Regions from separate parts of the Cedecea sp. B1(4) genome, predicted to be linked through region 3. Evidence: riboswitches for the same ligand, from Rfam matches in the RefSeq annotation. Region 3 holds a riboswitch; each other region holds the start of a gene.

Region 1 (7,934 bases), on a different contig from region 3:
GCGGGCGCGGTCGAGTTTAGCCGGGTCGGTAGCAAACAGCGGTAGGCTTGCCTGCCAGGCCTGCTTATTCAGCTCGGTATTCAGTTCTGCGTGGGCTTTGGCAAAGGCCTGCCAGGTTTCCTGCGGATGCGTCTGCAGGTACTCGTTGCCTTTTTTCAGCGCGGCGAAGAATTTTTTGATCTTCGGTTCATTCGCCGTTTTACGATTCGCCACAAAAATCAGCTCATCGTAGGCCGGGACGCCGTAGTCCTCGACGTTAAACACCACCGGGGGTTTACCCTGAAGCTTCAGCTCGAGCGCTTCGATATTGCGGTAGCCGCCGATCACCGCATCCACCTGGCCCGCCAGCAGGGCGCTGGTGAGCTGGAAGTTGACGTTGATGAGCTTCATCTCTTCCGGTTTGACGTGCTCATGCTCAAGCATGGTGGCAAGCGTCGCCTGCTCGATACCGCTGACGGAATAGCCGATTTTTTTGCCTTTAAGATCCGCTGGTGATTTGATGTTCTGATCCAGCGTCATCACCGTATTCAGCGGGGTGTTAATCAGCGTCCCGACGCGCACCAGCGGCAGCCCCTGATCGGCAAAGAAATGCAGCTGTGGCTGGTAGGTAATGGCCAGATCGGCCTGCCCGGCGGCAACCAGGCGCGGCGGCAACGCCGGGTCGGATGGCGGGATGATCTTCACGTCCAGCCCTTCGGCCTTAAAAGCGCCAATTTGTTCAGCCACCATAATGGGCGCGTGATCGGGGTTAATGTACCAGTCCAGCACCAGGGTCAGCTTTTCAGCGGCGGAGGCCTGAGCGGCAAAGGCGGCGGTGAGCAGCAGGCCACACAGCGTTTTTTTCATCTTCTTAATTCCTTAATTAAGGCGGTTATTCGTTGTTTTCAGGCGACCAGACAATCAGCCGCCTCAGCAGGGCATCGACCGCCAGCCAAAGCAGAACGGTCATCAGGACTAAAATAAACAGCGCGGCAAAGCAGACGTCGGTTTGCATGCGGGCGTTGGCGTTTAGCATGACGTAGCCCAGCCCTTCGGCAGAGCCCACCCATTCGCCAATAATTGCCCCGATGGGGGCGACGGCGGCGGCCATGCGCAGCCCCGAGCCAAAAGCAGGCAGCGCCGCCATCAGCCGAACGTGCCTCAGCTGCGCCCAGCGTGAAGCCCCCATCGTGCGGGCCAAATCCAGATAGTCGTTATTCACTCGGCGCAATCCGTCAAAGAACGACGACACCACCGGGAAGAAAATCACCAGCACCGCCATCGCCACTTTGGCGCTCATGCCAAAGCCGAACCACAGCACCAGCAGGGGTGCGAGGGCAAACACAGGGATTGCCTGACTGGTGAGTACCAGTGGCATCAGCCAGCGCTGGAGGCGGGGGGAAAACATCATGCCCAGCGCCAGGCCCGCACCGAGGAGCACGCCCAGAATTAGCCCGCTGATAATCTCTGAGGCGGTGACCAGCGTGTGCCAGGCGAGATAATCGCGGCCATCCCATAACGCCAGTGCCACCGAAGCGGGAGAGGGCAAAAGAAAGGCGGGAATATTGCCGAGGGTAAGCAGATACCAAAGTAGCAGCAGCCCGGCAAAGACGGTCAGCCCACGGCGCAGGCGTGTAGCATGGGTGTCTGAAGTCAGCTTCATTCGGCGGCCCTGATCAACTGTTGCAGCAGCCCGGCCTGGCTTTGGAGTAGATCTACATCGTCCGGCGCGCGGGGCGGCTGCCCGGCAATAACATGCGTATCGTCGATGCCCGCAGGCCAGCGGGAGAGCACCAGCAGGCGATGGCTGAGCCGACAGGCTTCCATCGGATCGTGAGTGATCAGCAGCACGGTATTTTTTGCCAGCAGCCTGGCCGCCAGGTCCTGAATGGCCGTGCGGGTGATGGCATCCAGCGCCGAAAACGGCTCATCCATCAGCACTATCGGGCGCTTTTCGTAAAGCGTTCTGGCGATGGCGGCACGTTGCCTCATCCCGCCCGATAGCGAAGCTGGCAGGGCTTTGGCATAGCCAGCCAGCCCGACCTGCTCAATCAAATGTTCCGTCCATTGCCTGTCGACCGCGTCACCACGCAGGCGAGCTCCGAGGGCCACGTTCTGCTCAATGCTGAGCCACGGGTAGAGCAAATCTTTCTGCCCCATCCAGGCGATACGCCCGGCAACCGGCAGGCCGTCGCTGCAGGTCACGCTTCCGCCACAGGCCCGCGCCAGCCCGGCGATAATTTTTAGCAGGCTGGTTTTACCCGCCCCGCTCGCGCCCAGCAGGGCAACGAAGCTGCTGCCGGGAATATCAAAATTCAGCCGCTCAAAAATGGTCTGCTGGCCAAAGCGCAGGCTGAGATCGCGCACCTGAATGCCCGGCGAAGTCGCGCTGTCGGTCATGAGGCATTCAGCCCCATCTGCCAGAACGCGGATTCAAGCTGCGTCGCGGTGGTAAAAATCTGTGATAGCTCTGAGAAACGGCTTTCCGCGCCACGCTGGTGGCCTACGTTTTCGAGCAACTGCACAGCGGCTTGCACGCCGGTGAGGTAGCCTTCATCGCCATAGTTACGGATCCAGTTCGCGTAGGGATTGCCTGCCATCACCGTGTCGGGGCTATGCAGCAGGCCAAGGCCGATTTCTGCATATCCGGCCACGCAGGGCAACAGGGCAGCCAGCAGATCGAGCGCGTCGCCTGAATGGCCAATATCCAGCACGTAACGGGTGTAATTCATGGTTTCTGGCGCTTCCGCCTCGGCCACTATTTGCGCTTCGTCCAGGCCCCAACTTCGACAGTAAGCCACGTGGAGCGGCAGCTCGGAGACAATGGCATTCAGCGATGCGGTCGCGGTGCGCATTTCCGGCAGCGTGCGAAGCTTGCTGACCAGCAGGGCGTAGGCGCGGGCAAAATGAATCAGGAAAAGATAATCCTGGGTCAGATAGCGCTTGAATGCGGCTTCAGGCAGCGTGCCGACAGCAAGCTGCTGCAAAAAAGGGTGATCGACGTAATCCTGCCAGTGCTGGCCGGCCTGCTCGCGCAGTCGTCCGTAAAGACCGTTTTCGAAAAGTGGGGTGTACATGGGACCTCCTGGGTAAGTGGAGATCCGGGCGCGCAGAGGTATGAACAGACAATAACAGAGCTGTGATTGCCGACCGTCCCTTCGCTGGCATGACCCAGATCAGGTTCAAAGGGTTCGGCTTACGCCATCTCAGCCCATACAGGACACCCCTCGGAGGTGCCTGTTATACGACATTTACTTTTTGATTACAATCGCCGGGCGCTGTGTCTGACCTTGCTGAAAGCGACGATCCGTTTAGTGCGGTATCGCAATATTTTGCTGGCACTCGGGGCGGGAATTTTGTCACTGTAGGCCGGTTACCTACGAGTCTAAGGATGATATCCGATGAAAAAGATTGGCTTTCTCTCGTTTGGCCACTGGTCGCCTGCCGCCCAGTCCGGCACGCGCTCTGCGGCGGATACGCTGCTGCAGTCCATCGACCTGGCCGTTGCCGCCGAAGAGCTTGGCGCTGACGGCGCTTACTTCCGCGTGCACCATTTTGCTCGCCAGTTAAGCTCGCCTTTCCCACTGCTGGCGGCCATCGGGGCAAAAACCAAACGTATTGAAATCGGTACCGGCGTGATCGACATGCGCTATGAAAACCCGCTCTATATGGTGGAGGACGCGGGAGCCGCGGACTTGATTGCCGGGGGCCGACTGCAGCTTGGGATCAGCCGTGGCTCGCCGGAGCAGGTGATCGACGGCTGGCGCTATTTTGGCTATGTGCCAGGGGAAGGAGAAACCGAAGCCGATATGGCGCGCCGTCATACCGAGGTTTTTCTTGAGGCGCTGAAAGGGGATGGTTTTGCCGAGCCGAACCCGCAGCCAATGTTTCCTAATCCACCGGGTCTGCTGCGTCTGGAGCCGTTTTCTGCCGGGCTGCGGGAGCGAATCTGGTGGGGGGCGAGCTCCAATGCGACTTCGGCGTGGGCCGCGAAGTTAGGGATGAACCTGCAAAGCTCCACGCTGAAAACCGATGAATCCGGCGAGCCGTTTCATATCCAGCAGGCGAAGCAAATCCGCGCTTATCGGGCCGCGTGGAAAGAAGCGGGCCATAGGCGTGAGCCGCGCGTTTCCGTCAGCCGCAGCATCTTCGCGTTAATGGACCAGCGCGACCGCAACTACTTCGGCGGCAGCGGCAAAGAAGGCGATCAGGTTGGCTACATCGAGCCACAAACCCGGGCCATTTTCGGCCGCAGCTATGCCGCTGAACCGGAGCTGCTCATTAAGCAACTGGCGCAGGATGAGGCGATTGCCGAAGCCGACACGCTGCTGTTAACCGTGCCAAACCAGCTGGGCGTGGATTATAACGCGCACCTGATCGAATCTATTCTGAAGCACGTTGCACCGGAGCTGGGCTGGCGCTAAATAAAACAGGGAAAAGGTCATGCTATGAACCCGGATTTTTACTGGATTAATGAGCCAAAAGTCTGGCAAGAAGGCGACGGCGGGCTGACAGTTGTCACCGATGAACAAACCGACTTCTGGCGCAAAACATGGTACGGGTTTGAGCGTTTCTCCGGCCATTTTTATGGCTGCAACGTGCAGGAGGATTTTACCTTCCAGGTGAAGGTCAAAGCTGAATTTAGCGCACTCTACGACCAGGCCGGTATCATGCTGCTGGGGGATGAATCCCACTGGCTAAAAGCGGGCATCGAGTTTAACGACAACGCCCCCACCATTGGCAGCGTGTTGACGCAGGGCCATTCCGATTGGGCAACCGGTGTATTTCCCGGTCAGGCAAATCTGTTCTGGATGCGCCTGACCCGAAAAGGTGACAGCCTGCGGCTGCAGTATTCCGTTGACGGCAAAAGCTGGCCGTTGCTGAGACTGGCGCATTTCCCCGGATTCGACGCATGCAGAGTAGGCGTGATGTGCTGCACCCCGCAGCGTGGCGGGCTGGCGGTGAACTTCGAAGAAATGATGCTGAGTGCCGCGCTGGATAAAGGACTGCACGATTTAAGTTAATCAGCCGTTTAGTCGGGCGGCGCCCCGCCAGACATTTGCCAGGCAGCGTTTCTCCTGGCGGGGACAAAGCCGGTAACGGGGCAAATGTTTTTCCGTTGGACATTGAAAATAAAGTGCAAACGCTTCGCGCTTCATTCAGCCCGGTATAATTCGTAGTATATTGTGAGTATTCATGGTTATCAGGTGCTCTTCATGTCTTACTCCATCGGCGAATTTGCCCGGCTCTGCGGGATAAACGCCACCACGCTCCGTGCCTGGCAGCGTCGTTACGGCCTGCTCAAGCCGATGCGAACCGATGGCGGTCATCGGCAGTACAGCGACGAAGATATCCAGCAGGCGCTTAACATTCTCGACTGGGTGAAAAAAGGGGTGCCGGTCAGCCAGGTTAAGCCGCTGCTGGCCCGGCCTGAAACGCGCCGGGCGAACAACTGGCTTGGCCTGCAGGAGAGTATGCTGCAGCGGCTGAATGAGGGGAAAATCGAATCTCTTCGCCAGCTTCTCTACGATGCAGGCCGGGAATATCCGCGCGCGGAACTGGTGACGGAGGTTCTACGCCCCCTGCGCAGTAAAGTCTCGGCTAACGTGCCGGCCATCATGACCCTGCGCGAAATTCTCGACGGCATCATTATCGCCTACACCTCGTTTTGCCTCGAAGGGGATAAAAGAGCGCCCGGTGACAACTGCCTGATTACCGGCTGGCATCTGAGTGACCCCTGCGAAATCTGGCTGGAGGCGCTCAGGCGAACCGGCCAGGGACACCGCATCGACGTGCTTCCTGTTCCGCCAGCCGTTCTGGCCCCGGAAATCTTTCCTGACCGAAAATGGCTGCTGGTCACCTCCGGTAAGCTGACGGCGACCCGTAAAAAGCAGCTTGAGCTCTGGCAGCAGCAGGGCGCTATGCTCGAGATAATTCCCCTCTAGGGTCGTTTTCCCCTCCACAATATGCTCATCCAACGGCCCGCTGAAAACGCGGCGGGTTGAGTTTTGCTGTTGAAAAATGGAATTTTCCATATCGTTTTTCTGTTATTAGTTCATTGAAATGGTTGGTTTTTTAAAAATATCACAATCTAAACTTGGACAAATTTAAGTATTTGTGCAAGTTTTAAGTATACGATAACGTCAGGTGCTTCACCGCGAGGGTGAAACTCATGGGCATAATGCCAACCGCCATTCATCGCTTTGTGGATTATTACGCCGGGCTGGACAAGCAGCCGCTCTCGGCGCTGGCCGGGCTTTACGCCGCCGATGCCATACTCATCGATCCGTTTGGCGAGCATCGAGGATTGGCTGAGATCCAACGCTACTTCGCTCACTTGTTGACCAGCGTGGCGTATTGCCGTTTCGCTATCGATCCTCCGCTATGCGACGAGGCGCGTTTTGCCGTCAGTTGGACCATGCACTGGTCTCACCCGAAGGTCGCCGGAGGAGAAGGGCTGTCTTTGCCTGGCTGTTCGGTCGTTGATCTCGAGAATGACCTGATCGTTCGCCAGCGCGACTACTACGATGCCGGAGAAATGCTGTATGAACACTTGCCCCTGCTGGGCTGGGCGGTTCGCAGCGTGAAAAGCAGGGTGCGCCCATGATGACTGTCCTCATTACGGGCGCAAGCTCCGGCATCGGTAGTGGGCTGGCAAAATCCTGGGCCGATGAGGGGCATCGCGTCATTGCCTGTGGCAGAGATGCGGCGCGGTTGGCCACGTTGCAACAGCACAGTTCAAACATCGCGGTGCGCCAGTTCGATATGACCGACCGGGATGCCAGCCGTGAGGCGCTGGCCGACTGCCGGGCTGATTTGGTCATCCTCTGTGCAGGAACCTGTGAGTACCTGGATAACGGTCGGGTGGATGCCGCGCTGGTTGAGCGGGTAATGGCGACCAATTTTCTTGGGCCGGTCAACTGCCTGGCCGCGCTTCAGCCTCAGCTTGTTTCCGGCAACCGCGTAGTGCTGGTCAGTTCGATGGCCCACTGGTTGCCTTTCCCTCGGGCAGAAGCCTATGGCGCTTCCAAAGCCGCGCTGACCTGGTTTGCCAACAGCCTGCGCCTGGACTGGGAGCCGAAAGGGATTGCCGTCACGGTGGTCTCACCGGGCTTTGTGGACACACCGTTAACTCAAAAAAACGATTTTTCCATGCCCGGCCGGGTGAATGTCGATGATGCGGTGAAAGCGATCCGCCGTGGCCTGGCTAAAGGCCGCGATGAAATTGCTTTCCCGACGGGATTCGGCCTGGTAATGCGTCTGTTGGCGGGGTTACCCGCCAGTCTGCAGCGTCTCTTTTTGCGCAGGATGGTGCGCTCATGAACATCGCTATTATCGGCAGCGGCATCGCCGGGCTGACCTGCGCCTGGCGGCTCGCAGGGCATCATCAGGTCACCCTTTTTGAAGCTGGCTCCACCGTGGGAGGCCACACTGCCACCGTGGATGTGGCTACGCCGCAGGGCACTTATGCCATCGACACCGGTTTTATTGTCTATAACGACAGGACTTATCCGCGGTTTATGGGCCTGCTGAGCGAGCTTGGCATCCGTGGGCATAAAACGCAGATGAGTTTTTCGGTACATAATCCGCAAAACGGGCTGGAATATAACGGCCACACATTTAGCTCGTTGTTCGCTCAGCGTCGCAACCTGATTAACCCGGCATTTTGGGGGTTGCTAAAAGAGATTGTCCGTTTTAACCGGCAGGCAAAAGCCGCGCTGACGGGAGAGGTCGATCCCCAGGCGACGTTGCAGGACTTCCTTGCTCAGCAACAGTTCAGCGCCTTTTTTGCACGCCACTACATTTTGCCCATGGGAGCCGCTATCTGGTCTTCGTCGCTGGATGAGATGCGCCGTTTTCCTCTGGCGCTGTTTCTGAGCTTCTTTGAGCACCACGGCCTGCTGGATATCACCCAGCGTCCCCAGTGGTACGTGGTACCCGGTGGTTCACGGGAA
Region 2 (7,934 bases), on a different contig from region 3:
AACGTCGGCATCGCGTTTGTCTTTAATGCGGAGCTGGATGGTCTTGACGCCTGCCCCGAGGAGACGTTCGATCCATTCCACGCTGTCGACGACCGGATAAAGGCCCAGTCGGCGGGAGGTGGCAGGGAAAGTGAGTCTGGACATTATGCTTCCTCTTGTCTGAGATAAATTTCGCCGCCCCGGGCGCGAAAGTGCTGGGACATATCTTCCATGCCAGCATCTCTCGCCTGTTTTGCGGCGTAATCGCGCACTTCCTGGGTGATTTTCATGGAGCAAAACTTAGGGCCGCACATGGAACAGAAATGCGCGACTTTGCCGGATTCCTGCGGCAACGTTTCATCGTGGTAAGCGCGGGCGGTGAACGGGTCGAGCGCCAGGTTGAATTGATCTTCCCAGCGGAATTCAAAGCGTGCTTTGGACATCGCGTTGTCGCGTATTTGTGCGCCGGGATGCCCTTTGGCCAGGTCCGCGGCGTGAGCGGCAATTTTGTAGGTAATTAGTCCCTGCTTAACATCCTCTTTGTTCGGCAGGCCGAGGTGCTCCTTCGGGGTGACGTAGCAAAGCATCGCGCAGCCAAACCAGCCCATCATGGCGGCACCAATGCCGGAGGTGAAGTGGTCATAGCCCGGTGCGATATCGGTTGTGAGCGGGCCAAGGGTATAGAAAGGCGCTTCGTGACAATGCTCCAGTTCTTCGGTCATGTTGCGGCGAATCATCTGCATCGGCACATGCCCCGGGCCTTCAATCATCACCTGGACGTCGTACTCCCAGGCAATTTTGGTCAACTCGCCCAGCGTATGCAGTTCGGCAAACTGTGCTTCGTCGTTGGCATCCTGAATGGAACCGGGGCGTAAGCCATCGCCCAGGGAAAGGGAAACATCATAGGCGGCGCAAATTTCGCAGATTTCACGGAAGTTCTGATACAGGAAGTTTTCCTGATGATGGGACAGGCACCACTTCGCCATAATCGATCCGCCGCGCGACACGATCCCAGTCAGGCGCTGCGCGGTCATCGGGACGTAGCGAAGCAGCACTCCGGCGTGAATGGTGAAGTAATCCACGCCTTGCTCTGCCTGCTCCAGCAGCGTGTCGCGGAACATCTCCCAGCTCAGGTCTTCGGCGATACCGTTCGCCTTCTCCAGCGCCTGGTAGATGGGCACCGTGCCGATGGGCACCGGGCTGTTGCGCAGGATCCATTCCCGCGTTTCATGAATGTAGCGGCCGGTGGAGAGGTCCATCACCGTGTCTGCCCCCCAGCGAGTGGCCCACACCAGCTTCTCCACCTCCTCTTCAATAGAAGACGTGACTGCCGAGTTGCCGATATTGGCATTGACCTTTACCAGGAAATTGCGGCCGATAATCATCGGCTCTGATTCCGGGTGGTTGATATTGGCAGGAATAATCGCTCGCCCGGCGGCGACTTCATCGCGGACAAACTCCGGCGTGATGTTTTCCGGCAGGCGGGCCCCAAACCCTTCGCCGGGATGCTGGTGGCGCAGGACGGCATCACGAATACGCTCGCGCCCCATATTTTCGCGAATGGCGATGAATTCCATCTCTGGGGTGACAAGGCCTTTGCGGGCGTAATGTAACTGGGTGACACACTGTCCGGCTATTGCCCGGCGAGGTTTGGACCGAGTTTCAAAGCGTAATTCGTCCAGGCCGTCGTCGGCAAGACGCGCTTTTGTGTAAGCGGAGCTGCGTTCATCCAGTGCTTCGCTGTCACGCCGGTCGGCAATCCAGGCGCTGCGTAGGGGATTTAGCCCATTTAACACGTTTATGGCGATGTCGGGATCGCCATAGGGGCCGGAGGTATCGTAGACGGGAACCGCGTCGTTCGGCTGATATTGCGGGGCATCTTTGCTCCTGCCGGTGAGCGTTGGGCTGAGCTGGATTTCGCGCATCGGGATACGTATATCTTCACGTGACCCGGTCAGATAGATGCGTCGGGAGTTAGGGAAGGCGGTGCCTTCAAGCGTATTGATAAAGTGTTGGGCGGCGGCGCGTTGTTCGCGGCGGCCTGGTTTGTTTTCAGATGCAGACATAGCACATTCCAGGTTTAGTCAGGATATGGCTTGTCAGGACAACGGAAGGAGTAATGGATATGGGCCGCCCGAGAACGGGTGTACCCAAAGATAGAATTACTCTTGTTCCCTTCGCAGGTTCTAACCTGATCAGGTTCCGCGGATCCCGAATTAACGGTCTCAGCCGGTGCTTAACGCACTCGGCACTCCGACAAGAATGATCCCACCTTGCGGTGGGAAAGTTGTAAATTACTCGTTAATAGCTAACAACTCAAGCTGGACTTGCCAGCCCGGCAGGATCGCTGGCGCTGCCGTCGAGGTTGTTATCAATAGCCAGGAGGACTAGTTTATCTTCAAGGGTGAAGCGGGACTCCAGGCATTCGCCAATCTCTGACAGCGCCTGCTGAAACTCGACCCAGCTGTCGCGGTCGATGGCGTTTTCCAGATGGGAATCGTAGAGGTCCATGATTTGCTGGGTGTTGGCTTCCAACTGAGGGTAGAGCTGGGCTGCGCTTAGCAGCGGGCTGCTGCCTTCCAGGTTGCTGATGATTCGCTCGTAGATACTGAAATGACCGGAAGAGAGGTAATCCACCAGGCCGTGGCAAAAATTGTCTAACGCTTTTTCGTCGAGCGCGGTGTGCGATTCCTTGTTAGGCTTGATCCCGACCATGTTGTAATAGGCGACCAGCAGGTGCTTACGGGCCTGCAGCCAATGGTCAACTAACTCATTACTACCACCAACGCGCTCAGTCAGATTGGCTAACTGGTTCAGCATGATTGAGACTCCGTGAGTTAAAAGATTGAACGCAAACTAACCCAAAAAAGTAAAAACTAATTGTTTATATCAGTGAACACGGGGATGTGCACCAGGTTATGGAACGTGTTATTCAAAACTTAGATCATGGTTGGTGGATAGTCAGCCATGAGCAAAAAATATGGTTGCCGCAGGGTGACTTACCTCACGGCAGCGCGGAAGAATTTCAACTCGTAGGCAGCCGTGCCCTGGATATCGGTGAGTGGGAAGGTGAGCCCGTCTGGCTGATTCGTGAAAACCGCCGCTCGGATATGGGCTCGCTGCGTCAGCTCCTTGATCGCGATGTGGGCCTGTTCCAACTGGCCGGACGAGGCGTTCAACTGGCTGAGTTTTATCGCTCGCATAAGTATTGCGGTTACTGCGGCCATGAAATGCACTTCAGCAAAAGCGAATGGGCAATGCTCTGCGGGCACTGCCGGGAACGCTATTACCCGCAAATTGCCCCCTGCATTATTGTCGCTATTCGTAAGGATGATCATATCTTGCTGGCTCAGCACACGCGCCACCGCAACGGCGTCTACACCGTGCTGGCCGGGTTTGTCGAAGTGGGCGAAACGCTGGAGCAGGCGGTGGCTCGCGAAGTCATGGAAGAGAGCAGCATTCAGGTGAAAAACCTGCGCTACGTGACTTCCCAGCCCTGGCCGTTCCCGCAGTCGCTGATGACCGCATTTATGGCGGATTATCACAGCGGTGAAATCAATATTGACCCGAAAGAACTGCTGGATGCGGGCTGGTATCGCTATGACCAACTGCCGCTGTTACCGCCGCCGGGCACCGTGGCGCGCCGCTTAATTGAAGATACCGTCGCCCTGTGTCGCGCGGACTATGAATGATAGACTGCGGCGATACAGCTAAAGGAAAGGTAAACATGACTGAACTGAAGAACGATCGTTACCTGCGCGCTCTGCAGCGCTTGCCGGTAGATGTCACCCCGGTGTGGATGATGCGCCAGGCAGGGCGTTATCTACCGGAATATAAGGCGACGCGCGCTCAGGCGGGTGACTTTATGTCGCTGTGCAAAAACGCCGAGTTGGCCTGCGAAGTCACTCTGCAACCATTGCGCCGTTACGCGCTGGATGCGGCGATCCTCTTTTCGGACATTCTGACCATCCCGGATGCGATGGGGCTTGGGCTGTACTTTGAAGCGGGGGAAGGCCCGCGCTTTAGCTCCCCGATTCAAAGCCTGGCCGACGTTCAAAAGCTGCCGATTCCCGATCCGGAAGGCGAGCTGGCATACGTGATGAACGCGGTGCGCACCATTCGCCGTGAACTGAAGGGCGAAGTGCCGCTGATTGGCTTCTCCGGCAGCCCGTGGACGCTGGCCACTTATATGGTGGAAGGCGGCAGCAGCAAAGCCTTCACCGTGATTAAGAAAATGATGTTTGCCGACCCGAAAGCGCTGCACCTGCTGCTGGATAAGCTGGCGCAGAGCGTGACGCTGTACCTGAATGCGCAAATTCGTGCGGGCGCGCAGTCGGTAATGATCTTTGACACCTGGGGTGGCGTGCTGAGCGGGCGAGATTACAAAGAATTCTCGCTCTACTACATGCACAAAATTGTCGATGGCCTGCTGCGTGAAAACGATGGCCGCCGTGTACCGGTGACGCTGTTCACCAAAGGCGGCGGGCAGTGGCTTGAAGCGATGGCGGAAACCGGCTGCGACGCACTGGGCCTCGATTGGACAACGGACATTGCAGATGCACGTCGTCGCGTAGGCCATAAAGTCGCGCTGCAGGGCAACATGGACCCCTCCATGCTTTACGCTCAGCCTGCACGTATCGAAGAAGAAGTTGCCACCATTTTGGCTGGTTTCGGGCAGGGAGAAGGGCACGTCTTCAACCTTGGGCATGGTATTCACCAGGACGTTCCGCCAGAGCATGCTGGCGTCTTTGTGGAAGCTGTGCATCGCCTGTCCGCGCAATACCACCGGGCTTAAGGTGGCAAGAGATGGATCTCACCTTACTGCGAGAGCAACAGCTGGATCTGGCCTCAAAGGTGATCCGAGAAGATCGCCTTGAGCAGGATCCGCCGCGGTTGATCGCCGGGGCCGATGTGGGATTTGAACAAGGCGGAGACGTCACCCGCGCGGCCATCGTTTTGTTGAGCTACCCGTCTCTTGAGTTGGTTGAATATCAGGTGGCAAGAATTGCCACCACCATGCCTTATATTCCCGGCTTTTTATCCTTCCGCGAATATCCCGCGCTGCTTGAGGCGTGGGGGATGCTTTCGCAGAAGCCCGATTTGGTGTTTGTGGACGGACACGGCATCTCGCATCCCCGTCGTTTAGGGGTTGCCAGCCATTTTGGGCTGCTGGTGGATGTGCCGACGATTGGCGTGGCGAAAAAGCGGCTGTGCGGGAAGTTTGAACCGCTGGGGGACGAGCCCGACGCTCGTGCGCCGTTGATGGACAAAGGCGAGCAGCTGGCCTGGGTCTGGCGCAGTAAAAAACGCTGTAATCCTTTGTTTATTTCTACCGGGCACCGCATAAGCCTCGACGGCGCATTAAAGTGGGTGGAGCGTTGCATGGCCGGCTACCGTTTGCCGGAGCCAACCCGTTGGGCCGATGCCGTTGCATCCGGGCGCCCGGCTTTTAAGCGCCTGCAAGCAATCGGCAGGTGATTCAGGTAAACTGCCGCTAATTTTCCGTCTTTGAGACATCGTCATGTTACAGAACCCTATTCATTTACGCCTGGAGAAGCTGGAAAGCTGGCAGCACGTCACCTTTATGGCTTCTTTGTGCGAGCGTATGTACCCGAACTACGCCATGTTTTGCCAGCAAACTGGCTTTGGCGATCCTCAGCTTTATCGCAAGATCCTGGACCTGGTTTGGGAAACCCAAACGGTGAAAGACGCCAAAGTGAACTTTGATAGTCAGTTAGAGAAACTTGAAGAGGCAATTCCCGCGGCTGACGACTATGATATTTACGGTGTCTATCCGGCGATTGACGCGTGCGTGGCGTTGAGTGAGCTTATTCACTCGCGTCTCTCGGGTGAAACGCTGGAGCACGCAATCGAAGTCAGTAAATGTTCAATCACTTCGGTGGCGATGCTGGAAATGACTCAGGCCGGTCGTGAAATGACCGACGAGGAGTTGAGAGCAAACCCGGCGGTAGAAGAAGAATGGGACATTCAGTGGGAGATTTTCCGGCTGCTGGCGGACTGCGAAGAACGCGATATTGAGCTCATTAAAGGGCTTCGTGCTGACCTCCGTGAGGCCGGCATCAGTAATATCGGTATAAATTTGCAGCAGTAAGACAGTAAAACGTGACATACAGTCTGATTTGTCCTCCCTGGAGGCTTCCAATTAACCCCCCGTCTGGTCTACATTTGTGGGGCGAATAAAAGTGGCTATCGGTGCGTGTATGCAGGAGAGTGCTTTTTAGGCATTTCCGTCGCACTCGATGCTTAGCAAGCGATAAACACATTGTAAGGATAACTTATGAACAAGACTCAACTGATTGATGTAATTGCTGACAAGGCTGACCTGTCTAAAGCACAGGCTAAAGCTGCTCTGGAATCCACTCTGGCTGCAATTACTGAGTCTCTGAAAGAAGGTGATGCTGTACAACTGGTTGGTTTCGGTACCTTCAAAGTGAACCACCGTGCTGAGCGCACTGGCCGCAACCCGCAGACCGGTAAAGAAATCAAAATTGCTGCTGCTAACGTGCCGGCATTTGTTTCTGGTAAAGCACTGAAAGACGCGGTTAAGTAAGTTAACGCGTGTCAGTGAACAGTTTTAACAGAGGGGCGTTTACGCCCCTTTTGTCCGTCTGGCGTCCGCTGCTGGCGCTGGCGGGTGTTCTGGTGCTCACGGCATGCAGCAGTAACAAACTCCCTCCTTTTACCGCTACCGGCTATGTTGCCGACCAGGGCGTGGTGCGCATCTGGCGAAAAGACAACGCCGATGAATCTACCCATATCCTTACCGCGTTTAGCCCGTGGCAGCACGGCGCCACCACCACCGGGGAATACCGCTGGCAGGGCGACAAACTGACCTTTATCGAACTCAATATTCAGGGCAAGCAGCCGGAGCATGTCAAAGTCCGCTTTGACGACCACGGCGACCTGAGCTTTATGCAGCGGGAAGTGAATAGCCAGAAGCAGCAGCTTTCTAACGATCAGGTGGCTTTGTACCAGTTCAACGCCAATCGTATTCGTGAGACTAGCGAAGCGCTGCGCATCGGCCACGTTGTGCTGCGCCAGGGGCGTTGGCACCAGAACGGCACGGTAACGACCTGCGAAGGCGAAACATTATCGCCAAAGCTTGATAGCGCCTCCCTGAGCCATATAGCGCGCCGTCAGAGCAACTCCTCCCTTGACGTCAGTATTGCCTGGCTTGAAGCCCCGGAAGGTTCACAGCTGCTGCTGGTGGCGAACCAGAACTTCTGCAGTTGGCAGCCTAAGCCTGGCGATTTCTAGGTATAAAAAAACCGCCACGCGGGCGGTTTAGTGTGTACTGTCGAGATTACTTCGCGTTTTCACGCGCAATGGCACGATAACCGATATCCGAGCGGCTGAAACTGCCTTCCCAATGAATCTCTTTTTTCAGCTCCAGCGCGCGCTGTTGCGCTTTGGCTACCGTTTCGCCCAACGCAGTCACGCATAATACGCGCCCGCCGTTGGTGAGCACACGGTCATCTTCGCTGAGCTTAGTCCCGGCGTGGAAAACCTTGCCGTCGGCTACTTCTTCCAGTGGCAGACCGTGGATAACGTCGCCGTTACGATAGTCGGCCGGATAACCGCCCGCCGCCAGCACGATGCCTAGGGCCGGACGTTCGTCCCACTTGGAGTCTTTCTCATCCAGTTTGCCGTCACAGGCGGCGAGGCACAGCTCGACCAGATCTGACTGCATACGCAGCATGATGGGCTGAGTTTCCGGATCGCCGAAGCGGCAGTTGAACTCAATCACCTTCGGGTTACCCTGCTTGTCGATCATCAACCCGGCATACAGGAAGCCCGTGTAGGTATTCCCTTCGGCAGCCATACCGCGCACGGTTGGCCAAATCACGCGTTCCATGGTGCGCTGATGCACTTCGTCAGTCACAACCGGAGCGGGAGAGTAAGCGCCCATACCGCCGGTGTTCGGGCCAGTATCG
Region 3 (7,934 bases):
ATCGAACAGCACGCCTTCACCGTCCCGCCAGCTATAGCGCTTCCCGTCCACTTCAATAAAGCAGCGATCGTCATTCGGGGTCGCAAGCCCCAGGTGAAAACGCAGCGAACCGGCGTAGGGATCCCGGTGCCTCGGCAGGCGGCTGCCGTCGGGCAGGGTGGCGAACATCGCAGCTTTGATGGAAGGAATGGTGCGCAGTAGTTCGGTGGTTTTCGGGCACAGTATGCTGGCCGACGGGTGGGCGTTTTCATACCATTTCAGGTAAAAGCGCTTCCAGCCTGTTTTAAAGAAGGAGTTGAAACCGGCGTCGTTAAATTTATCCGCGGCTTTTATCTGCTCCATTTGTTGCAGATGCATACCTTCGTCGCGAATCACTTCCCAGTTTTCCCGCAGCGTTGTCAGCTCGGGAAAGGTTTCCGGCGTCAAATAGGGCGTATTTGGCACCCTGGAGAAAAGATACATAAAACCGTTAAGCGGGGCGGTAAACGTGGAATGGTCCGACAGCTGCCGCCAGAAACGAAAGCGAATCTTGCCGCGGTAATGTACATAGACCACTGAAATAATAATGATGAGTAAAATAATATATTTCATATTGTTATCTGACCACTGTGTTTTTTTTGCTCATTCCCTGCCGGGCCAAAGCCCCGACTGCCAAAAATGCGCCTTTGAAAAGACGCTGAAATAGAGCTTAGCAGTGGTTTTAGCGAAGTAAATGTTGCCTGGGAAAACTTACCAGCCTACAGATAACCCCGCGCCGTAACCCACGTTGTTTTCTGTATCGTCACTGACGGTGGCTTTCACAACAACAGCATTTCCGATACGTGTAGAGGCGCCCACGGCTAAAGCATTTTCACCTTCATAGCCGCCAATCCCTGCCCCTATAGCCACGGTTTGATTATTCATCACCTGCGGTATATTGCTCATTGCCATCGCGCCAGAGATACCCGCGTTGGCCTCTTTTTGATTATTGTTAACTTCGTCTTTTAATGCAGAAAATGCATTATTTAATTTGTCTATCGATTGGCTGTTGGCCTGAATCAGGCGGGTATTATTTTCTGCATGTTCCGTATTTAAAGAAATATTGTTAGCGTTAGTGGATACGCGTGCCTGCGTTACCGTATCAAGTTTCGTTTCGGTGGTCGTCAGGACATTTGTGCCACTAATACCGTTGGTCCCATTTTTACCATCCACACCGTTTTTTACCTGAGACTGGACATATTCGATCATCGCTTTATCTTTGGCTGCCTGGCGGTCGGCATCCGTCGCCGTGCTGTCCAGGTGTGAACTCTTGTCTATTGCGGGCGATACTACCGGAGAGGTAGTCGTTGTCGTTGATGGGGTAAGCGTGCTGGCGACGATAGTGTGAGGGGCATCGAGATGTGGAGTAACTGGCTCTGAATGGCCGCCATCCAGATGTGGCGTAGTGGTAATCTTACCTACAAAATCGCTTGTGTAATTTGTATTATGGGCGTGGTCATAATCTCGTATAGCCTGCTGTTGTGTGGCATCCATATTTTCAAAACTGACGTTAGCTTCTTCCCACGTAATGGATTTTTTCACCATATTGTTATAGAAGTCACTCACCGTATCAGCTCTGGCAGAAGCCGAAAGCACTAAAACACCTAACACTACAGCTAATGATTGACTAACGTTAACGAATTTCATTTTTCTCTCGCCATAAATAATTAATCTAAACGCGGCAGTACGTTATTTAGCGCACTGATAACGGCGATGAACTATCCCGAAATGTGATCATTCGGTCTTTGATCTAAATCATAAGAAAATTCTTAGTTGAGAGCGTTTGAAAGCGATAAAACAGGCCGTTCACATTCCCCCTTTGTGCTGGTGCCAGGTCGCTCACACGGCTGTTACAATCGGGGCGGAAGGCTTACGTTTGAAAGTCCAGTTATGTGTGGTGTCGTGTAATGAAAAAATAGAAAAGGGCAGTTAAATTCGACGAGAGAATTTCTTCACTAAGTCGCCCTAAATGAAGTCAGTGTCAACCCAGCCGCCACCTGCAATCCGCAAAGCACCGCTTTTGCCGTTTACAAGACTTCCCGCTGGCATTACCATCCTCTGCATGGATTAATGACCTGCATTAATCGCAACATATTGCTGTAAATGACTCGGGGTGCCCTTCTTTGTGAAGGCTGAGAAATACCCGTACCACCTGATCTGGATAATGCCAGCGTAGGGAAGTCAGATGCCTGTCCGGCGTCCCTTCTTTCACGCCGGACAGGAGCCTTACCGTTATGCAACCTGACCTGCTACCCGGCGCAACCGCCGCCTCTGTTTTACACCACCTCCGTCAGCATTCGCCGCTGGTTCACTGCATGACCAATGACGTAGTGCAAACCTTTACCGCTAACGTGCTGCTGGCGCTTGGGGCTGCCCCGGCGATGGTGATTGAAGCCGAAGAAGCGGCACAATTTAGCGGGCTTGCCAGCGCGCTGCTGATCAACATTGGCACCCTGACTTCAGAACGCGCGACGGCGATGCTGGCTGCTATTCACGCCGCCAATAGCGCCGAAACGCCGTGGGCACTAGACCCGGTCGCCGTGGGTGGTTTGGCTTTCCGCACGCGCTTCGCTCGCGAAATTATTCAACTGAAACCAGCCGCCATTCGCGGTAATGCGTCTGAAATCATGGCGTTGGCAGGGGAGCAGGCCGGAGGCCGTGGCGTAGACAGCACCGATGATGCACTTTCGGCGATCCCGGCGGCGCAAAAGCTGGCGCGCGAAACCGGTGCAGTGGTTGCCGTAACCGGAGAAACTGATTACGTCACCGATGGCGAACGAACGTTTGCCGTGACCGGCGGGGGAGAACTCATGACGCGTGTGGTCGGCACCGGCTGCGCGCTTTCCGCCGTGGTTGCTGCGTGCTGTGCTTTACCGGGAGACAGGCTGGACAATGTCGCCAGCGCCTGCCGCTTTATGTCGCTTGCCGGCGAGCAGGCCATCGCCGCCAGCCGTGGGCCGGGCAGTTTTACCCCAGCCTTCCTCGACGCCCTTTATCTGCTGAATGCGGAGGGGCTGGCATGAAACGCATCAACGCATTAACTATTGCCGGAACCGATCCAAGCGGTGGGGCGGGGATCCAGGCCGATCTGAAAACTTTCTCCGCGCTCGGCGCTTACGGCACAAGCGTGATCACTGCGCTGGTGGCGCAGAATACCCGTGGCGTGCAGTCCGTTTACCGTATTGAGCCTGAGTTTGTGGCGGCGCAGTTAGATTCTGTCTTGAGCGACGTGCGAATAGACACCACAAAAATTGGCATGCTGGCAGAGGCCGATATCGTTGAAGCCGTCGCAGAGCGACTGGCGTTCTATAAGGCACCAAACGTGGTGCTGGATACGGTGATGCTGGCGAAAAGCGGCGATCCGCTGCTGGCCCCGTCGGCGGTGGAAAGCTTACGTCGGAAGCTATTGCCGCATGTCGCGCTGATCACCCCCAATCTCCCGGAAGCGGCAGCGTTGCTGGATGCGCCCCACGCGCGCAGTGAAAAAGAGATGCGCGAACAGGGTGAAGCGCTGCTGGCAATGGGCTGCGAGGCTGTGCTGATGAAAGGCGGGCACCTCGACGACGCAGAAAGCCCGGACTGGCTATTTACTCGCCACGATGTCCAGCGCTTTACCGCGCCGCGCGTGCAAACAAAAAACACCCACGGCACTGGCTGTACTTTATCTGCCGCGCTGGCTGCGCTCCGCCCCCGCCATGACGACTGGGCGCAAACCGTGGCTGCCGCAAAAATCTGGTTGTCGAAGGCGCTGGCTCAGGCGGATTCGCTAGAGGTCGGGCACGGTATCGGCCCGGTACATCATTTTCACGAATGGTGGTAACTGTCGGTTAAGAGAGAAGTTTTTAGCCAGCGTAATACCAGTGGTACTATACTGGCTTCATCTTCCCTGCCGGACAATTGCGTACCATGGAACAGGCTCATCACCAGTTAGTTGAACAGCTCAAACAGCGCTTTGCCGCCCCGGATAACGCTCCTCTATACCTCAAGTTTGTCGAAACGGTGAAAAACGCCGTGCGCGCGGGCCTGTTGCCGCAGGGCAATATCCTGCCGGGGGAACGCGATCTCAGTCAGCTTACGGGAGTGTCACGCATTACCGTGCGCAAGGCGATGCAGGCGCTGGAAGATGACGGCGTGGTGACGCGTTCGCGCGGCTACGGAACGCAAATTAATGCGACGTTTGAGTATTCGCTGAAAGAGGCCAGGGGCTTTTCGCAGCAGGTTGTGCTCCGGGGTAAAAAGCCAAATACGCTGTGGGTGAACAAACGCGTGGTGAAATGCCCGGCAGACGTGGCTGAACAGCTCGCGATCCCGGCTGAAAGCGAGGTTTTTCTGCTCAAGCGCATTCGCTACGTGGATGAAGATGCGGTGTCTATCGAAGAGTCTTACGTGCCGACCGGGCTGATTGCCGACCCGGATGAGATTGGCGTTTCGCTGTACGACTACTTCCGCAGCCAGAACATTATTCCGCAGCGCACCCGCAGCCGGGTCAGCGCCAGAATGCCGGACAGTGAATTCCAGTCACACATCAAACTGGAAACGCCGGTGCCGGTTTTGGTCATCAAACAGGTAGCGTTCGACCCGCACAACCGGCCCATCGAGTACAGCATCAGCCATTGCCGCAGCGACTTATACGTTTTCGTCTGCGAGGAGTAAGGTTTGCTCGAGCTGCGCGAGTTTTGGCGCGCAGTCCCCGCCCCGGTGGCCGACCACGTAGCTGGCTACCGCATTCCCGAGGCTGACTGCTTCTTCCAGGCTCCAGCCTGCCGCCAGGCCCGCAATTGTGCCGCCCGCGTGGCTGTCGCCCGCGCCAATGGTATCCACGACGGTAGTCGGGAAGGGCGCAGCGATCCCCATGTTATCGTCGGCCGCAAACCACGCGCCGTCCTTATCTAAACGAACGATCAGCGGGCTGCCGTAGCGGGTGAGCCATGCACGGCAAATCGCTTCAATATTTTCCGCTTCCACGCCAAGCCATTCGGCAACAATCGCCGCTTCCTGACGGTTGAGCGAAACAATCGGTTTGCAGGCCATAATCCGCGCCAGCAGCGGCTTCGGGATATCCGCGATACGCGGGCCAAAGTCGATGAATGGGGTAATTGCCCGCAGCGACTCCAGCCAGCTAACGAGCAGTTCCGCACACGGCCCGGCAAGCTGGTAGCCAGAGAGCGACAGCAGGCTATCTGGCGGGATGGTCAGGCCGTCAAGCCAGGCCTGATTCCACTGATGCTCGACGCCGCGAAACGACATAAAGGTGCGTTCGCCGTCGGGTTCGACCAGCGCCAGGCACCAGCCGTTATCTCCCGTATCGGTGTGGATCTCGCTGCGGATGTGCTGTTTTTCCAGGCTGTTGCGAATAATGTCGGCCCAGGTGCCCTGGCCAATTGGCAGCGCGTTCTGCGAGTCAATGCCGAGGCGCGAAAGCGTGATGGCGATGTTCAGCGCGCAGCCGCCAATGTTCACGCCCTGCTGATGCAGTTCGATATCGCAGCCGCGCCACGGTAGGGCGTAGGCGTCGGCGATGACGTCAATCACCGCCGAACCGAGCACGCAAACCGGGCGCTGAGCCTGCAGCTGGGGCAGTTTGCTCAGCAGTTCATTTGGCTTCATGGCTGGCCTCTCTTTGCTGGCGATAGGTCATAAAGATGCGGCTGTAGCGCGTGAAGTCGAGCTGGTTCTCTTCATCCAGCTCCTGTTTCAGCGCCGGGGCGATGCTTTCCACGCCGTTCAGCGCGCCGCAGATAGCGGTAGCCATGGCGCCGATGGTGTCGGTATCTCCGCCGAGATTGGCGCACAGGATGGCGCAGCGGTTAGGGTCGGTTTTTGCCAGTTCGACCATCGCAATCGCCGCCGGTACTGACTCAACGGTGCTGGTACCGGTGCCGACCAACTGGTAAATCTCTTCCATGGCGGATTCGGTGCCGCGCGCTTTTCTTGCCACGCTCAGCGCTAATTCCAGACGTGCCGCGAGGGACGCGCTAAATGTCGTGATGCGTTTTTCCTGCGCGTGGCGGGCGATGGATGGCAGCTCATCGCAAATTGTGGCCCAGCTTGTACCGTCAATAGCACGGGAAATGGCCCAGGCAATAACGACCGCCCCGGCAATGGCCAGATCTGATTTGTGCGTCGGGCTCGAAGCTAACGCGACCTCATCCACAAACTCATCTAGACTGGCCGTGGGCAGCAGGCAGCCAAGCGGGGAGGCACGCATCGCGGCCCCGTTGGTTACGCCGTTGTTTTCCAGCTCGCTTACTGGCGTGCCTTGTTTAATCGCATTCAGGGCTATTTTCGACGTCGGGCCGAGCACGTTTTTGTTAAACGCGTCGAACCCTTCTGCCCACGCCAGAATATGGCGGCCAATGGCGTCCGGGTTGATAGCCCCGTGGTGCTCGATGATGGCGTCCGCCAGCGCCAGCGCCATTGAGGTGTCATCGGTAAACTTAGCGCGGGTAAAATAACAGGCGGCGTTGTTTTCTGCCGGACCCGGCAGGAACTTGTCTATCCAGCCGAAGTGGGCCTTCACCCGCGAGCGCGGCCACAGTTCGGACGGCATCCCCATCGCATCACCTAACATCTGGCCGTAAAAGGCTCCCAGAATACGATTTTCCATTGTTACGCTTCCTTAAATACTTTTTCAGATTCATCACCGGCAACGGCGATGGCAGCAATCTCTTTGTCCGACTCGCGGAAGAAGACCATGAACAGCACGGCGATGACGGCAATCATTATTGCGCCAAAGCCCCACATCCCCGCCCAGTTAAAGGTCTGACCGTTCACCGGTGAGGAGTAAGCAAACATTTTTTCCATCATTTTGCCGCCGAGGCTGTAGCCCAGCAGGCTGCCGAAGCCCTGGCAGCAAAGGGTGATCAGCCCCTGCGCCGCGGTGCGCATGTACACCGGGGATTTCTTGTCTACGTAAATGTAGGCGGTGACGTAGTAGAAGTCGTAGCTCACGCCGTGCAGCAAAATGCCGAGGAACAGCAGGCCGTAAGTGAACAGGTGCGACGCGTCGCCGTACACAAAGAAGCCGTAGCGGATGGCGGCGGTGATCAGGCCCAGCAGCAGAACCTTTTTAATACCAAAGCGCTTAGTGAAGAAAGGCAGCGCCAGCATAAAGAAGATTTCCGAGAACTGGCCAAGCGTCATCCAGCCCGTGGCGTTGTGCATCCCGACTTCGGTTAGATAGCCGTTGGCGAAGATGTAGTAGAACGCCAGCGGCATCGCAAACAGGAAGGAACAGAAGAAGAAGACCAGGAAGTTTTTATCCTTCAGCAGCACCAGCGCGTCCAGGCCCAGCATCACTTTCAGGCTGAGCTTGCCGGTGCTTTTCGGCGGCGTGTTCGGCAGGAACAACGCGAATACGCCTAACATAACCGAGCTGATGGCGGTGATCAGCAGCGGCACGTTGGTTGGCGAGATATCGCTAAAGCCCATTATCTGCGGTAGGAAGCCACACACGATCCCGGAGGCAATCCAGCCGATGGTGCCCATCACGCGAATACGCGGGAAATCACGCTCCACGTCGTCGACGTTGGAAAACGCGATGCTGTTGGTCAGCGCGATGGTCGGCATATAGGTGAGCGAGTAAGCCAGAAGCAGCGGGAAGAAATAGACAAACTCCGTTTGCTGGGCGGCCAGATACATCAGCCCGGCGCCGACAAACATCAGCAGCGCCAGTACTTTTTGTGCGGCAAAGAAGCGGTCGGTCAGCGAGCCGACCAGAATAGGAGACAGAATAGCAGCGATGGCGGTGCAGGCGTAGGACCAGCCGATTTCACCGGCGGTAAAACCACTTTTGTTGAGGAACAGCCACAGGGGCACAAACCAGGCGCCCCAGATAAACCATTCCATAAACATCATGAACGAAAGGCTAATCGTTGTACGTTTCATGCTCAGGACCTTCATGACAGGTGTAGGGT

What was found. Region 3 has a riboswitch for thiamine pyrophosphate ahead of thiM (hydroxyethylthiazole kinase). Riboswitches for the same ligand answer to the same signal wherever they lie in the genome.
Region 1: it holds a riboswitch for thiamine pyrophosphate, as region 3 does, so the genes downstream of both, tenA (thiaminase II) here and thiM (hydroxyethylthiazole kinase) in region 3, are expected to answer to the same signal.
Region 2: it holds a riboswitch for thiamine pyrophosphate, as region 3 does, so the genes downstream of both, thiC (phosphomethylpyrimidine synthase ThiC) here and thiM (hydroxyethylthiazole kinase) in region 3, are expected to answer to the same signal.

The regions. Positions count from the first base shown of each region.
Region 1 covers NZ_JCAHMZ010000002.1:66,089-74,022, forward strand. The annotation lists gene ACR6JA_RS03710 (ABC transporter substrate-binding protein) at 1-846, opposite strand, end outside; gene ACR6JA_RS03715 (ABC transporter permease) at 872-1,642, opposite strand; gene ACR6JA_RS03720 (ABC transporter ATP-binding protein) at 1,639-2,379, opposite strand; gene tenA (thiaminase II) at 2,376-3,056, opposite strand; TPP riboswitch at 3,116-3,217, opposite strand; gene ACR6JA_RS03730 (LLM class flavin-dependent oxidoreductase) at 3,381-4,403, shown strand; gene ACR6JA_RS03735 (DUF1349 domain-containing protein) at 4,428-5,003, shown strand; gene ACR6JA_RS03740 (MerR family transcriptional regulator) at 5,196-5,924, shown strand; gene ACR6JA_RS03745 (nuclear transport factor 2 family protein) at 6,152-6,586, shown strand; gene ACR6JA_RS03750 (SDR family NAD(P)-dependent oxidoreductase) at 6,583-7,302, shown strand; gene ACR6JA_RS03755 (NAD(P)/FAD-dependent oxidoreductase) at 7,299-7,934, shown strand, end outside.
Region 2 covers NZ_JCAHMZ010000005.1:2,698-10,631, reverse strand. The annotation lists gene thiE (thiamine phosphate synthase) at 1-144, opposite strand, end outside; gene thiC (phosphomethylpyrimidine synthase ThiC) at 144-2,045, opposite strand; TPP riboswitch at 2,135-2,245, opposite strand; gene ACR6JA_RS12540 (Rsd/AlgQ family anti-sigma factor) at 2,296-2,799, opposite strand; gene nudC (NAD(+) diphosphatase) at 2,898-3,671, shown strand; gene hemE (uroporphyrinogen decarboxylase) at 3,707-4,774, shown strand; gene nfi (deoxyribonuclease V) at 4,786-5,457, shown strand; gene ACR6JA_RS12520 (YjaG family protein) at 5,501-6,091, shown strand; gene hupA (nucleoid-associated protein HU-alpha) at 6,278-6,550, shown strand; gene ACR6JA_RS12510 (DUF1481 domain-containing protein) at 6,565-7,257, shown strand; gene purD (phosphoribosylamine--glycine ligase) at 7,304-7,934, opposite strand, start outside.
Region 3 covers NZ_JCAHMZ010000004.1:548,350-556,283, forward strand. The annotation lists gene lpxO (lipid A hydroxylase LpxO) at 1-591, opposite strand, end outside; gene ACR6JA_RS12155 (YadA C-terminal domain-containing protein) at 730-1,665, opposite strand; TPP riboswitch at 2,118-2,214, shown strand; gene thiM (hydroxyethylthiazole kinase) at 2,253-3,041, shown strand; gene thiD (bifunctional hydroxymethylpyrimidine kinase/phosphomethylpyrimidine kinase) at 3,038-3,838, shown strand; gene ACR6JA_RS12170 (GntR family transcriptional regulator) at 3,925-4,671, shown strand; gene ACR6JA_RS12175 (PfkB family carbohydrate kinase) at 4,645-5,625, opposite strand; gene ACR6JA_RS12180 (ADP-ribosylglycohydrolase family protein) at 5,612-6,625, opposite strand; gene ACR6JA_RS12185 (nucleoside permease) at 6,628-7,920, opposite strand.